Regions from separate parts of the Vibrio sp. TRT 29B02 genome, predicted to be linked through region 2. Evidence: predicted binding sites of a transcription regulator. Region 2 holds the regulator's gene; each other region holds the start of a gene.

Evidence for each region. The regulator PurR, encoded in region 2, represses purine synthesis genes. The targets are predictions, from matches to a motif close to TNANGNAAACGTTTNCNTNA.
Region 1: the regulator PurR is predicted to act here: its motif matches at 1,643-1,662, upstream of glpX (class II fructose-bisphosphatase).
Region 3: the regulator PurR is predicted to act here: its motif matches at 1,333-1,352, upstream of folD (bifunctional methylenetetrahydrofolate dehydrogenase/methenyltetrahydrofolate cyclohydrolase FolD).

The regions. Positions count from the first base shown of each region.
Region 1 is NZ_JBNJOJ010000026.1:64,293-69,468, reverse strand. It holds rRNA gene rrf (5S ribosomal RNA) at 1-89, shown strand, start outside; tRNA gene ACQEXT_RS15785 (tRNA-Asp) at 159-235, shown strand; gene glpX (class II fructose-bisphosphatase) at 576-1,583, opposite strand; gene zapB (cell division protein ZapB) at 1,897-2,139, shown strand; gene metF (methylenetetrahydrofolate reductase) at 2,259-3,149, opposite strand; gene ACQEXT_RS15765 (bifunctional aspartate kinase/homoserine dehydrogenase II) at 3,377-5,176, opposite strand, start outside.
Region 2 is NZ_JBNJOJ010000008.1:106,497-111,672, reverse strand. It holds gene ACQEXT_RS07050 (alpha/beta fold hydrolase) at 1-135, shown strand, start outside; gene ACQEXT_RS07045 (putative signal transducing protein) at 138-443, opposite strand; gene ACQEXT_RS07040 (TVP38/TMEM64 family protein) at 443-1,135, opposite strand; gene ACQEXT_RS07035 (TfoX/Sxy family DNA transformation protein) at 1,274-1,870, opposite strand; cyclic di-GMP riboswitch class I at 2,003-2,088, opposite strand; gene purR (HTH-type transcriptional repressor PurR) at 2,231-3,238, opposite strand; gene torD (molecular chaperone TorD) at 3,459-4,106, opposite strand; gene torR (two-component system response regulator TorR) at 4,345-5,058, shown strand; gene elyC (envelope biogenesis factor ElyC) at 5,130-5,176, opposite strand, start outside.
Region 3 is NZ_JBNJOJ010000037.1:29,254-34,429, forward strand. It holds gene ACQEXT_RS18645 (methyl-accepting chemotaxis protein) at 1-278, shown strand, start outside; gene ACQEXT_RS18650 (DUF2913 family protein) at 318-929, opposite strand; tRNA gene ACQEXT_RS18655 (tRNA-Arg) at 1,142-1,218, opposite strand; gene folD (bifunctional methylenetetrahydrofolate dehydrogenase/methenyltetrahydrofolate cyclohydrolase FolD) at 1,421-2,284, shown strand; gene ACQEXT_RS18665 (lytic murein transglycosylase) at 2,421-3,386, opposite strand; gene ACQEXT_RS18670 (YcgL domain-containing protein) at 3,431-3,721, opposite strand; gene minC (septum site-determining protein MinC) at 3,883-4,545, shown strand; gene minD (septum site-determining protein MinD) at 4,564-5,176, shown strand, end outside.

The DNA of each region.
Region 1 (5,176 bases), on a different contig from region 2:
CTGATTTCCATTCCGAACTCAGAAGTGAAACGAATTAGCGCCGATGGTAGTGTGGGGCTTCCCCATGTGAGAGTAGGACATCGCCAGGCTTACATTTCGTTTTTAGATTTTAGAAAAATCTAAAGGCAAAAACTTAGACTCAAGAGTCTAACCAGTGCGGAGCGGTAGTTCAGTTGGTTAGAATACCGGCCTGTCACGCCGGGGGTCGCGGGTTCGAGTCCCGTCCGCTCCGCCACTTATTCCAGACCCCAGCAGAAATGCTGGGGTCTTTTTGTTTTTATCCGAGTATGTTTCTCATCGACCAAGGCATGTCGATGGCTTGCCGTCCCGACCGTCCATCTCTTATTCACATAGCCGAGCCTGACGCTAGGCTTTGGTTGTTTTAAAAGCCCGTCGCTTACGCCACGGGCTTTTTGTGTATTAGGGAGCAGGAGTGCTTCAGGTGTGGAAATCGGGTACGGGCTGTGGATTACGCGCTTTGAGATGGCACTAATATTCTAGTTATTCGCTCCAAACAAAAAGGGTTGACGCTTTCACGCCAACCCTCCGATCTTTTCTCGCTTCTCGCTTCTCGCTTAAAGAATAATATCTCTCACTTCAGCATCTTTGCGTTCTAGATAGTGGATAGATTTAATTCGACGGATAGTACGACAGCGGCCACGGATTAATAGCGTCTCCGTTGTCGCGATATTACCTTGGCGTGTAATGCCTTCTAGAAGATCACCTTTAGTGATACCAGTTGCTGAGAACACGACATTGTCGCTGCGAGCCATATCTTCCATAGTGAGTACTACATTCGCCTCGACGCCCATTTCTTCACAGCGTTTAAGCTCTGCTGCGCCATAAATGCGGTTTTCTTCTGTATCCCCTTTCACTTCATGGCGAGGCAGTAGACGACCATGCATGTCGCCGTCTAGTGCACGGATCACTGCGGCAGATACTACCCCTTCAGGTGCACCACCAATGCAGTACATGACGTCTACTTCACTGTCTGGCATACATGTAAGAATCGATGCTGCCACATCACCATCAGGGACGGCAAATACACGCACACCCATTGCCTGCATTTCATCGATAACGCCATCGTGACGAGGCTTAGCTAGCGTAATTACAACTAGAGTATCTAGGCTTTTACCAAGCGCTTGTGCGACGTTCTCTAGGTTTTCTTTTAGTGGCTTGTGTAAGTCGATGCAACCTTTTGCGCCTGGACCTACAACGAGCTTTTCCATATACATATCAGGTGCTTTTAAAAAGCTTCCCTTTTCGCCAGCAGCGAGTACCGCTAATGCGTTAGATTGGCCCATCGCCGTCATGCGAGTGCCTTCGATAGGGTCTACCGCGATATCGACTTCGTCGCCACCTAGGCCGACATTTTCACCGATGTAGAGCATAGGAGCATCATCGATCTCGCCTTCGCCGATAACGATTTCGCCACTGATCTCAGTTTTGTTGAGTAAGCTACGCATTACTTCTACAGCGGCACCGTCGGCTGCATTCTTATCGCCACGGCCAAGCCATTTGTAGCCTGCCAGTGCTGCACCCTCGGTAACTCGAGAAAATGCCATTGCTAAATCGCGTTTCATGATGACTCCAAGTAAAGGATAAAGAGAAAAAACAAAAACGGCAGGATTTTACCATATCAAAAAGGAAACGTTTGCTTTTTTGCCTATAAGGTCATTGAACAGGATCAATTTAGTCGCTTAAATAGAGCACATTTCGTCGCTTTTGACTCAGATGTAAAGCTATTGTCAATTTGCGCTGTTTTTTTAAGCGAATGATGAAAAATATCCAAGATAGGGCGTGTCTATCAGCGCTCGGCTGAGTAGAATGGAACAAAACGGGTTTGGATCATCGATGACCAAAACCTTTCCCCGAATAACAAATAGGTAGGCCAAGATGTCTTTTGAAGTATTAGAACAGCTAGAAGCAAAAATCCAAACTGCAGTTGATACTATTGCCCTTCTGCAAATGGAAGTAGAAGAGCTTAAAGAAGAGAAAGAGAAACTTGCGACAGAAGCAAACGAACTACGTAGCAGTCGTGAAGAGCTAGAACACAAAGCGCAGCAAATGCAGCAAGAGCATTCAGCGTGGCAGGAGCGCATCCGCAACCTACTTGGTAAAATGGACGATGTAGAGTAATAGGATAGAACCTATATTTTTCGTAGCAGGCTGGACTTGATGTTCAGCCTTTTTTGTATCGAGCGAAAAAATAAAGGCCGATAAGGTTATCGGCCATGGGAATGAGAGTTTGGCTCTGGTTAGCCTTGAGGACGTACGCCAAGTGTATGGCACAGTGCATACGTCATTTCTGCACGATTTAGCGTGTAGAAGTGGAAATCTTTAACGCCTTCACGACTTAGGATTCGAACCATATCAATTGCGTGGCTGGCGCCGACAAGCTGGCGAGTTGTTGGGTCATCATCTAGCCCTTCAAACTGCTTTTTCATCCAACCAGGCACTTTCACTGCATTCTGTGCTGCAAAGCGAGAAGCTTGCTTGAAGTTGGAAACAGGTAAAATGCCCGGTACAATCTCTACGTCGATACCCGCTGCCACACAGCGGTCACGAAAACGCAGGTAGCTCTCAACATCAAAAAAGAATTGCGTAATAGCGCGGTTCGCACCAGCATCAACTTTGCGTTTTAGGTTGAGAAGATCCGCCTGAGCACTCTTTGCTTCAGGGTGTACTTCTGGGAATGCCGCGACTGAAATGTCGAAGTCATGGCGAGCTTTTAACAACTCGACTAAATCAGAAGCATACATTTCAGGTTTACCACCACCCGGTGGGATGTCACCACGAAGGGCCACGATGTTGTGAATGCCGTTCGCCCAGTAGTCATCTGCAATTTGGATCAGTTCTTCGCGAGAGGCGTCAATACACGTTAGGTGTGGAGCTGCGACTAAGCCAGTTTCTGCCTTAATCTCTTTAATGATGGAGTGAGTTCTATCGCGTTCACCTGAGTTTGCACCGTAAGTCACAGAGACAAATTTTGGCTTAAGATTTTTTAGACGGTGTACAGAATTCCACAGTGTTTCTTCCATTTTTTCACTGCTAGGTGGAAAAAATTCAAATGAAACATTGATGTTGTCAGAAAGCTCAGCGACATTCTGATTTAAGGCGTCGATATGACTAGCGTGTGTGTATCCCATCTTACTCTCTCCCAATGGCCATCCATGCCAAAAAACTCATAATTCCCAATCGACGTTTAGACGTCTATATGTCTACAGAATGAATTGAATACGATTTAATGTCAACTCTGTAATTATGAATTTTTCTCAAGTTGATTATGAGCGGGTTTCAAGTTGATTGGCAACCCATGATTTTGTTTGCTATTTGAGATAGAGCAAGGGCGCTAAATCATTTAGCGCCCTAGAGGTTAAAGTAAACTGGATAGTAGATTTAGGTCGGATTGAATTGCGCCAGCGGTGACCTCTCGGCCTGCTCCTGGTCCACGTATTACCAATGGGTTGTCTTTATACCATTTACTTTCAATGGCGAAGATGTTGTCACAAGGGAGTAGATTAGCTAACGCATGCTCTTTGTTGAGTGCCTCAACGCCGACGGTTGCAGTGCCGTTTTTCTCAAGTCGAGCAACATAGCGCAGTACTTTATCTTCTCTTTGTGCCTTTTTAAGACGTTCAGCCAGCAGTTCACTGAGTAACTGGCTTTGATCAAAAAACTCATCGATAGTTAGACCTGTGAGCTCTAGAGGCACGAGACTTTCGACTTTTACTGATTCTGGCTCAATGACAAGCCCTGATTCACGCGCAAGAATAACCAGTTTGCGCATGACGTCTGAGCCATCGAGATCGTGGCGAGGATCGGGTTCAGTTAATCCTTGCTGCCATGCCAGATCGACGAGCTCTGCAAATGGTACGCTGCCATCGTACTGTTGGAAAAGCCAAGAGAGCGTGCCTGAAAAAATGCCAGACAGCGCAAGGATGTCGTCACCACTTTCACGTAAGTCTCTAACGGTGTGATTGATCGGTAATCCTGCACCAACGGTAGCATTGTAAAGCCAGTGACGGTTGATCTTGGCAAATGCCTCTTGTACTTGATGGTAGTATTCGCTGGAAGCGGACCCTGCTACCTTATTTGCAGAGATCAAATGCATCCCTTGCTCTGCGATCTCTAAGTAGCGTTCTGCTAGCGTCTTACTTGCGGTGACATCTAAGATGACAAGGTCATCATAGCCTTGAATGGAACCGAGCACCTTAATCCAATCACTGCCCTCGTGACTGATCGCTTCTTCATCAAAATGAGTTGCGACTTGGGCTGCATCAATGCCATTTGGGTTAAACCAATAAGTCTGGCTATCGATAGCAGCAACTAACTCAAAGTTCATTCCATGGCGTTTTTCTAGCTCAGTTTTCTGTTCGGAGAATAGTGCCAGCCAACTGGAGCCGATATTGCCTTTGCCACACAGTGCAATAGCGACTCGTTTTTGCGCTTGGAAAAGCTGACTGTGAATCGATTTGACCAGTAGTTTAGTGTTTGCCTTACGTAGCACTGCAACAAGGCTAAGGCCTGATAAGGATTCAGAGATAAACTCAACTGGCGAGTTCTTTAGCTGTTGGTAGAAACCATAACAATGGTTGGCATTCTTTGTCACACCGGCACCAACGGCGGCGACCATCGAGTAACCTTCTTTTAGTTTGATTTCCGCTTCAAACGCTGCGTCTTGTAAATGCTCTAAAGCACCGCCAACAATTTCGCTGGTATACGCTAAGCGTATAGAGTGTTGGTCTGGTTGAACCTCGTAGGTAAGAGGTTCAAGCTGGGCACGTTTGAGGCTAGCAAGTACCTCATTTTCAATACGTTGGAAATCATGTCGAGAAGAGAAGTAAAGTTCGATCAATAGCACTTCATCGAGAGATGAAATGATTTTAGCCCCTCTTCCTGATGCCAATACACGTTCAATACGAGTTGACCCCGACTCTGGCTGATAGCTACAGCGAAGGTGCAAATCCATCGAGCTTTGAGCGACAGGTTGTAAGGTTCTGCTGTGGAGAACTGGCGCTGCTAGTCGTGCCAACTCGCTTGCTTCGTCTAAGCGTAATAGTGGTAAGAGACAGGCGTCGGAGACCAATCTTGGATCTGCGCTATATACACCCGCAACATCGCTCCAGATAGTGACACGGTTTGCTTCCGCGAGAGCACCAATCACGGTTGCAGA
Region 2 (5,176 bases):
GAGATGGTTGCCGCTCACCGTAAAAGCCAATTACTTGAAATCGCTGATTGTGGTCACGTCTGTAATGTTGAAAGGCCTGATGAATTTAACCAACACTCGATAGCCTTTATTCAGCAGCAAATCGAAGCCAAATAGAGTTAGGGCATACAGGCGCCGCACTTCCAGCACAAACCGAATTGAGCTTCGTTTTGTTCACTACACTCACTACACCGCCAGCTTACTCCTCTTTCAGCACGCTTAAAATCGGCAATGATTGCTTGTGCTTGAGCGAGTTGTTGAACATCGAATAGCCAAATATACGGTTCACTGTTCTCACCAAAAGGGAGCTCTCCCTGTAAACCGAATAAACCTTCGCCCCGCACCTCACAAAGGATTTGCTGTGATTTCAATAACTCACAAACGATATGTGCTTCAGGTGGTGTTGTCGCTGAGTAGAGACGCATTACACGTTTCCGTTTGATGCTGAAGGCGTCGATTTGAGTTTGGCCATTATCCACTTAGCGACAACAGGGAAAAGACCTAATAAGGCAAAGGAAGCCAACACACTTGGAGAAACGATACCGGATAAGTGTTCAATCTGCGCCAACTGGGTACCCGCGTTGAGGTATACCGCTGTGCCTGGCAACATACCTAACTGGCTCACCAAGTAGAATCGTAAAGTCGTAATCGGTGTTAGCCCCATCAATAGGTTGATCAAAAAGAACGGAAAAACAGGAATTAGACGTAACGAGAATAGATAAAATGATCCGTCACGTTCAACGCCTTGGTTGATTGATGACAACTTGTCACCAAACTTCGTTTGAACCCAGTCTCTAAGAAGATAGCGGCTGCTTAAAAAAGCCAGAGTTGCGCCAATGGTACTGGCAAAAGAGACAAGGACTAAGCTTGTCCAAAAACCGAATAGGGCAGCTCCCAATAGTGTGACCACAGCAGCACCCGGAACAGAAAAGGCGGTGATGGTGACATAGGCCAAGAAATAGCTAGCGGCCGCGACAACGAAGTTATCTGCGATAAATAGAGCGAGCTCGGCTTGCTGAGCTTTAGCGTTTTCCAGAGTGAGATACTGTCCAAAATTAAGGGCTAGCAATACAACAACAAGGATGAACACAACGCCCAAAATCAGTTTTTTACTCATACAACATCTCCATCAAACATCAAAGCTAGCGAAATTAAAGTGTTAATAGACTAGAAAGGGAAAGCAAGCAGTAAATTTCACAAATAAGAAAAAAGTCAGCACTAAGGCTGACTCTTTATTGATTCGATAACTTATCTGTTAGTGATGGCTAAGCTCGTTGAGCAGCTCTTGGCGTCGATTTTGAGGAATGACGGACCAGTGAGTGCCATTGATCGCACCTTCTAATGCCCAAAGTAGCTCGATGTTAACGTCAGAAGAGTGAGTAGACTGAATGGCTTTGAATGCGTTAACTGAGCCGGTTTCTTCAAGGTTTTCGACACTTTCGATACCTGCTTTATTGAGCATACGCTCAGTAGCTAATCGTAAGTTCGGTAAATCTTTGAGGCGACTTGGTTTCGCTTGCGATTGAGTTTTCTTCTCGTTGTTTGCCGCATCAAGTGCAAGCTTGGCGAGTTCTAAGGTTTTATTGGTATCTGAACTCCAGTCATGACACAAGGCGTAGTATTTCGTTACAACGGGAAATCCGCGTTTTTTATAAACGTAAGGCTCGAGTCCTTGAGATTTAAATTGTTTAGCCAGTTCTGCGTCTGCACGAACGTGAAGTTTATCGTTGACCACGAGTGCGAACATCGTGTCATCAGCAAAAATGCCAAAGCCACCAAACATTGAACGAGACTTGATGTAGCCAAGTTGCTCAAATAATCGCATTGAGTCTTTTAGTATTGGTTTATCCATGCTGTTTATTCTCGGTGTATAGTTATACGCCACCAGTTCAGGTCCGAGAGATTAGCAAAATAATGCAGGTACTTTGTAAGTAAGGCGTCATACAACCGTTAGTAATTCGTGTATGACAAGTGCATATTTACCATCGGCAACCCCGCTACCAGACATATCATGTTTAAGGCCGGAGGCTTTGCGTCCCACCCTTTCGGAGTGGTTTGCCCTGTTCGTGGCATTGTTCGAACATTTAGAGCATAAATAAAATATGCGTAGGACATCACGCCGAAATGGAATAAGTGTGATCTTGGTTCAGTAAAAAGAGGTGAATTATCCGCTTAGCCAATAATGTGCTACCGGCTAAGCGAACGATTTGAACTATTTGTTCAAATCAAGGACGGTATTTCGTTCAACAATCTCAGGGTGCATTTCAAAAATACGCTTCTCATGCTCTTTATCTTTGATCCGCTCAAGCAAGATTTCGAATGCGTTTTTACCAACACGACGTTTTGGTTGGTGGACAGTTGTTAATGGTGGAGAGAAGTACTCAGCCAGCTCAATATTGTCATAGCCGATGACTGACATATCTTCAGGAATTCGAATGCCTTTTTGCTGTAGACGGCTCATCAAACCCAATGCCATTGTGTCGTTGAAACAAAACACAGCACTTGGCTTGTTATCCATCGCTGCAATTTTGTCTGCGGCGAGTACGGCGGTATCACACTCGAAGTTGCCTTCAAGAATCCAATCTTCATTCACCGAAAGTTCTGCTTCACTCATCGCGCGTTTGAAACCACGAATACGCTCCTGACAGGCGGCTTTTTCAAAGTGACCACTTAGACAGGCAATATCTTTATGACCACGTTCGATCAGATATTTTGTTGCTAGGTAGCCGCCTTCTTCTGAGTTATCAATGATCTTGTCCGCTTGCGAGCTTTCAGGACCCCAGTCCATAACGACTTTAGGGATATCTTTATGGCGATCGAGCATTTCGCTCAGCTCTTCAGTAAGGTCTGAACACATGACTAAGATGCCGTCTACGCGCTTCTCTGCCAACATGCGGATGTAGTCGCGTTGTTTCTCGTAGATGCCACCAGTATTACACAAGATAAGCGTGTAGCCCTGACGGTAGCAGTAGCTTTCTACGCCATCAATCACTTCTGAAAAGAATAGGTTTGTTGATTGGGTGACCAACATACCGATTGTACGAGTCGTGTTACATTTCAAGCTACGCGCAACAGCACTTGGCGCATAGTTTAACTCGTTCACCGCTTCCATTACTTTTTCTTGAGTAGCTTCAGCAACAAAGCGTGTTTTATTAATTACGTGAGACACAGTGGTTGTTGAAACACCGGCTAGGCGAGCAACATCTTTAATAGTGGCCATAAGGTTTTGTCCTGTCGATGACTGCCAAGCAAATATATTCAAGTGTAGAATAAAATAGTCTGGCAGAAAGTATCAGAAACACAAAAACCGCCCTTATTTAGCGGTTTGTATTTGAATCGTTCATTTTTATCGTTTGCGGTCACGATTCTAGACCGCAAACTCTCAGAGAGCAAACAAAAAACGTCAAAGTTGTAGGTTTGAGCTCACAATGTGCGTTTTTTTACTCGCCTGCAAGATAGCTGCAATCTAGCTCTAAGAAAGCGCTAGTAAGGCTGGCGATTGCAGAGTAAAAGCCGAAGTCATCGAGTGTCTGACACTTGGCTGAAAATTTCGGAACCCAACTCAATAGGTGTTGCTGAATAAACGCTTCTTGCTCTTTTAACGCATCTTCTAAATGACGTTCTTGTTCCAACTCATTTGAGCGAATAATAAGATTGCCAAGAAAGTCGAGTTCGATTGCAAGATGGTCGGCTGGCTCGTTTAGATCTTTTTCAACTGCAACCCCATGTTTCGCCATGAGCTCTTCCATCTCTTTAGCTGGCGTGTCGTTGAGTAATCCCGATTGACCAATGTACATAGAGGCATAAGGAAGGGCAGAGTCTCTATCTGACTTTAAAAATAGATCACAGAAATCTGCGGCGAGTTCCAATTGAGCATCTTCACGATCCATCAAGCGATTGAGCGCATCAGTGACACGGTCAATTGCAGGTTTTAAAGCGGCATTTTCACCCAAACCAGTCAAAAACGCGCGGATTTCAGCGGAATGATACTGCGCGATATTTTCCTCAGTAAGCTCATTGGCAAACAGGCTTGATAGCCACCAGTAAATCTCGGCACGTTTCTCATTAAATGCTTTAATTTCTTGCATTAGGTTCAACTCCTAAAATAACTATCTACTAGTTTAACCAATAGAAATGAATAGGGATAACGGCTTGTGTGATAAGTTACCATCAATTATGAATGAATGTTAATGAGTGGGTGACTTTTGTCTTGAATCAAGAAAAAATCATCTTTCTTAGTTTTAAAGTGATAATTACTAGAAATGTTACTATTTATGAATAGAATACAATTTTAGAGCAATTCCCAATGTAAATTAAGTGGTGTAGATGAGCTATCATGTACTAGTTGTAGAAGATGACGCAGTCACGCGTAGCAAACTCGTTGGTTACTTTAAGAACGAAGGTTATAACGTGAGTGAGGCTGAAAGCGGCGAGCAGATGCGTCATACGCTACAAAACAATGCGATTGATTTGGTGATGTTAGATATTAATCTTCCTGGTGAAGATGGATTAATGCTAACGCGCGAACTTCGCAGTCAATCTGACATTGGAATTATCCTGGTAACAGGACGCACGGATAGCATCGATAAAATTGTTGGCCTAGAAATGGGCGCAGATGATTACGTCACCAAACCGTTTGAGTTACGCGAACTTTTGGTTCGAGTTAAAAACTTATTGTGGCGTATCTCTTCTGCCCGCAACGCATCTGCAACACTAGACGCAGCGCAGCAAGACGACAATGTAGTACGTTTTGGAGAATGGACATTTGATGTTCAACGACGTGCATTAAGTCGCAATGGAGAGCCAGTAAAACTCACTAAAGCTGAGTATGAATTGCTGGTTGCACTCTCTTCATACCCTAATCAGGTATTGAGCCGTGAGCGTATTCTCAACATGATTAGCCACCGTGTCGACGCACCGAACGATCGTACCATTGATGTGCTGATAAGACGTATGCGAGCGAAAATGGAATTCGATCCAAAGAACCCTCAGATCTTTGTGACGGTTCATGGCGAAGGTTATATGTTTGCAGGCGACTAGTCGCTCTAGATGAATTAAAAAAACCGAGGCATTTGCCTCGGTTTTTATTTTACAGTGATGACAGCAAGTTGCTAAACGTTGCTCTCTGAAGCCTGCAAAGCTTTCTCTTCATAGTCTG
Region 3 (5,176 bases), on a different contig from region 2:
CCACAGACTCTACCTTTAATTCCGTGTCTGAGGTAAACAACAGCGTCTCTCAGCTAGAAACATTGATTGAGACGGTGAATCAACATATCACCAGTATTGCTAACTCAACTGTCGAACAATCTAAAGCGAGTGAAGCGGTCGATCAGGATGTCGATGTTCTCACTGAAATTGCTCAGACTACGGGGCATCTCGCTGACACAATGAACGATATTGTGGCGAGCTATCGAGAAGAGGTGAACGAAGTCAACGAGCAGTTACAAGAGTTCAAACTCGCGTAATGAAGCAAATCATAAAAAAGTGGCCATGTGCCACTTTTTTTATTTTTGTAAGCTCAAAGAGATACGTACAAAGTCACCATCTTCAAATTCGACTTTATGCTCAAATAAGGATGACGAATAAATCGTACGCATAAAGGCATGCTTTTCACCGTGAGTCCCACGAAACAACATAGAAATATCCGCAACCAAGCGATTACGATTGTTGAAATGAGCGTTGAGATCCGTAGAAAGCACACACAGCAAACAGCCTTTCGGGTTATGTTTTAGATCCACCTCTTGAGGACTTGAAACCAACACTGTGGTGTTTAACTCCCTCTCTAAGGTGTTAACCAACAGCAAAAAACTGTCGAGATGAGGTAACTCGTCCCCTTCTACCGGCGGGAGTAAATTCCCAAGCATCCCTTCCATATCTAAGCGCTGTGAGCGAGCATGGCTGACTAACGAGCGCACTTTCTTCTTGAAGGGTTTGTATTTCTTGCTATTTGCAGCTTTGTTAAGCCAAGCAGAAAGAATATCGTTCACATCGGAACGTGGCTTTCTCGCCAAAGACACTGCGGTATGATTAGTGCGCAAATGAAGTAAAGCGTGAAGAGCAAGTTCTGCTAATAGCGGCTCAAATTCAGGTTTAATTTTAGTATGGATACTGCGCATGGTTCACTAAAGGTAGGTACTCGGTTCGAACTTGGCCAAGACGGAAACGTCAGAGGAGCGACATGCTACCGAAAAGCACAGCTTATGTACAGAGAGCATATTAAATCGGTTGAAATAGCGCAGAATATAGGTTGCGTATGTAACGATCCACCAGCACCACAGAAACGACAAAGCCCCGATAACTCATCGAGTTATCGGGGCTTCTGAATAAATGGCACGCCCTGTAGGATTCGAACCTACGACCACATCCTTAGAAGGGACGTGCTCTATCCAGCTGAGCTAAGGGCGCGCTACAGGGACAGGATTATACGAGTTCGAGGCGTTAAAACAAGAGCTTTTCTTAACATTCTGATCTGAATGACTAAAAAAAGGCCACTGAACTCTTATTTGATTAAAATCACCACAAAGCAAACGTTTGCTTATAGATGTTCGTCAAATAATTTGCGACAATGCGCTGCAAATACGTCGCCATTCATTTCTTAAGGAAAGTCATGACAGCTCAAAATATCGATGGAACTCTTATTTCACAAACTGTTCGTTCAGAAGTTGCAGCACGTGTTAAAGCTCGTAAAGAGGCGGGTCTTCGTGCACCAGGCCTTGCTGTTGTGCTCGTTGGTGAAGATCCTGCGTCACAGGTTTATGTCGGAAGTAAACGCCGTGCTTGTGAAGAAGTCGGTTTTGTTTCCAAATCATTTGACCTTCCAGCGACCACAACCGAGCAAGAACTGCTTGCGTTGATTGATGAGCTTAACGAAGATGCTCAGATAGATGGTATTTTGGTTCAATTACCCCTTCCTGCGGGTATCGACGCCACTCATGTGCTAGAGCGCATCCACCCAGAAAAAGACGTTGATGGTTTCCACCCTTACAACGTTGGTCGCCTAGCTCAACGCATCCCTAAGCTTCGCTCTTGTACGCCAAAAGGGATCATTACTCTACTAGACCGCTACAATGTCGAACTACGTGGTAAGCATGCCGTTATCGTAGGTGCATCAAATATTGTTGGCCGTCCAATGACTCTTGAGTTGTTGCTAGCAGGTTGTACAACAACAACGTGTCATCGCTTTACTAAGGATCTTGAGAGCCACGTTCGCCAGGCTGATGTGGTTGTAGTCGCAGTAGGTAAACCTAACTTTATCCCAGGTAACTGGATCAAAGAGGGTGCTATCGTGGTCGATGTGGGTATTAACCGTCTTGAATCAGGAAAACTGGTCGGTGACGTCGAGTACGATAAAGCAAGAGAAAAAGCGAGCTTCATTACACCTGTACCTGGTGGTGTGGGACCAATGACAGTGGCAAGCCTAATCGAAAACACCATGCTGGCGTGTGAGCAGTTCCATACCAAGAAGAAATAGCGTAGAACTGGAGAAAGTTTGAAGGGTCGGTGCTTGGCGTCAGCCCTTACCTCCTTAAAGGCTCGGAAGCCGTATTTGGAAATAACTCCAAAAGAAAAAGGAGCTCTATAAGCTCCTTTGCTAACAAATTGATTCTCTACAGTGTAATTCTGTCCGCTAAATGACTAACAGCAAGTGCAAAGTAATAAGAGCGATTCCACTTCATCAATACATTGTAGTTGTTGTAAACCAGATAGACTCGGCCGTTGGCATTGTCTGGTGCCGTCAACCACGCATTGACATTCACTTGTGGCAATGCGCTTCCATCGTAACGTGTGATACCAAGTTGATTCCACTGCGCTAAGGTTTTCTCTTTACCCTCGACACGTCCCTCTAGGTTCATGTCGAAACCCTTTGGCAGTTTTACCTGACGCCCCCAAGTGTAAGTGTCGTTCCAACCTGACTGACTTAAATAGTTAGCGGCGGAAGCGAACACATCCGCTTCGGTGTTCCAAATGTCCTTCTTGCCATCCCCATTACCGTCAGCGGCAAAAGATAGGAACGAACTTGGCATGAACTGACATTGCCCCATCGCGCCAGCCCAAGAACCTTTAAAGTCCTCAACGGCAATATGACCCTGCTCAAGGATTTGCAACGCCGCCATGGTCTCTTTACGGAAAAAGTCCTCACGACGACCGTCATAAGCCATCGTCGACAGCGCATCAATCACAGGGTAATTACCCGTAAAACGACCAAAGTTACTTTCTACGCCCCATAGTGCAACGATAAACCGTGGCTGAACGCCGTACTCTTCACCAATGCGACTCAGCTCAGCATAGTGCTCTTTGTAGAGCTCTTTAGCTTGTTTTACTTTCCAATCGGGCACTGCGCGTGGAATATACTCATCTAGGGTGAGCTTCTTCTCAGGCTGATTCTTATCGGCTTTCACCGCACGCGGTTTGTGGGTGACATTATCGAACGCTTGCTCAATAACCGCCTCAGAAATACCGTTTTGGCGAGCCTCAACTTTTAAACCTTCAACGTATTCCTCAAAGCTCACTTCATTAGCAAAAACCGATGAGGCGAGCGTGACCCCTAGAGCGACTGACATTAGTTTTTTCACATTGCCCTCCTTGAGCAACAGAATCTAACAGTCCGAATATAATTTTATTCTTCTTCAGACTGCTGACGAGCTTGTTTTTGCTCTTTATATTCATCGAGTAAATTTTTCGGTGGTGGCGGTAGTTGAAGGAAAAAGCCGTCATCTTTCAGTGACTGCTTCACTTTCTCTACGTCTACTTGAGCCAGCGTACGCCCCTCTAACTTCACCACCATAACCATAATAGGTTTGCCAAACATCTGCATTAATGTGTCAGGAACTTGTGAGAAATCATCCTTTTTAGGGATATATAAGTAAGCACCTTCTTTTTTAGAACTTTTGTATATTGCACAAAGCATTGGAAGCCTTTTATCGTTTTAATTCATGGAACGTCAATGTTTCGCTATTTTTTTAAGCAAAACGGTCAATTGGGCACAAGATAACTTGCTGAGCTTATTCTAGGAATATAACATGACAACCCTAGTCTCAGGCAACGCCCTTAAGAGGTTGTACGTAAAAGATGTCAAATACTCCAGACCTAAAAGGCAGTAGCTTCACTTTGTCAGTTTTGCACCTTTCTGACAACGATGTGGAAAAAACTATTCATTTCTTACAACAAAAGGTCGAGCAAGCCCCTGCTTTCTTCGCTCACGCGCCCGTGGTAATCAATATCGCGAAAGTAGAAAGCGATCTTGACTTTTCGAGGCTAAAACAAGGCATATCTCAAGCTGGGATGATTCCTGTCGGCGTTACTGGCTGTAAAGACAAGCGAACGCAAAACTTGGCTTCTGAGGCCAACTTTGCCGTGATGTCTGCCAGTAAGTCGCCTGCTCAAGCACCTGCAAAAATGAGCGCGACAAAAATTGTTCGTACTCCAGTTCGCTCAGGGCAACAGATCTATGCCAAAGACAGCGATCTTATCGTACTGAATCATGTCAGTGAAGGAGCTGAGGTTATCGCAGATGGTTCTATTCATATCCTCGGAACACTTCGTGGCCGAGCGATTGCCGGCGCAAGTGGGAACACAGGTGCAGTCATCATCTGCAATAAACTTAATGCCGAATTAATGTCGATTGCCGGACACTACTGGCTTACGGAGCAATTCTCCGAAGAGTTCTGGCAACAAAAAGTTATGTTCAGTTTGAACGACGACTCGCTCAAGTTCGAGTTGTTAACGATTTAATATTATAAGGAACACATAATGGCACGCATTATTGTTGTCACATCAGGTAAAGGCGGGGTGGGTAAAACAACCTCCAGCGCCGCTATCGCATCAGGCCTGGCTGTAAAAGGAAAGAAAACCGCGGTTATCGATTTTGATATCGGCCTACGTAACCTTGATTTAATCATGGGTTGTGAGCGTCGCGTTGTGTACGATTTCGTTAATGTCATCAATGGTGAAGCAACATTAAACCAAGCTTTGATTAAGGACAAACGTACCGACAATCTATTCATTCTTCCTGCTTCACAAACACGTGATAAAGACGCTCTGACCAAAGAAGGCGTGCGCCGCGTTCTTGATGAACTGGATGAGATGGGCTTTGATTTCGTTATCTGTGATTCACCTGCTGGTATCGAGCAAGGCGCTCTGATGGCGCTATACTTTGCAGATGAAGCCATTGTGACCACCAACCCAGAAGTCTCTTCAGTACGCGATTCAGACCGTATTTTAGGTATTCTCGACTCTAAGTCACTTCGTGCCGAAGAGGGGCTTGAGCCTGTAAAACAGCATCTGCTGCTTACACGTTACAACCCTGCTCGCGTTAATCAGGGTGAAATGCTTAGCGTTGAAGACGTAGAAGAAATTCTGCATA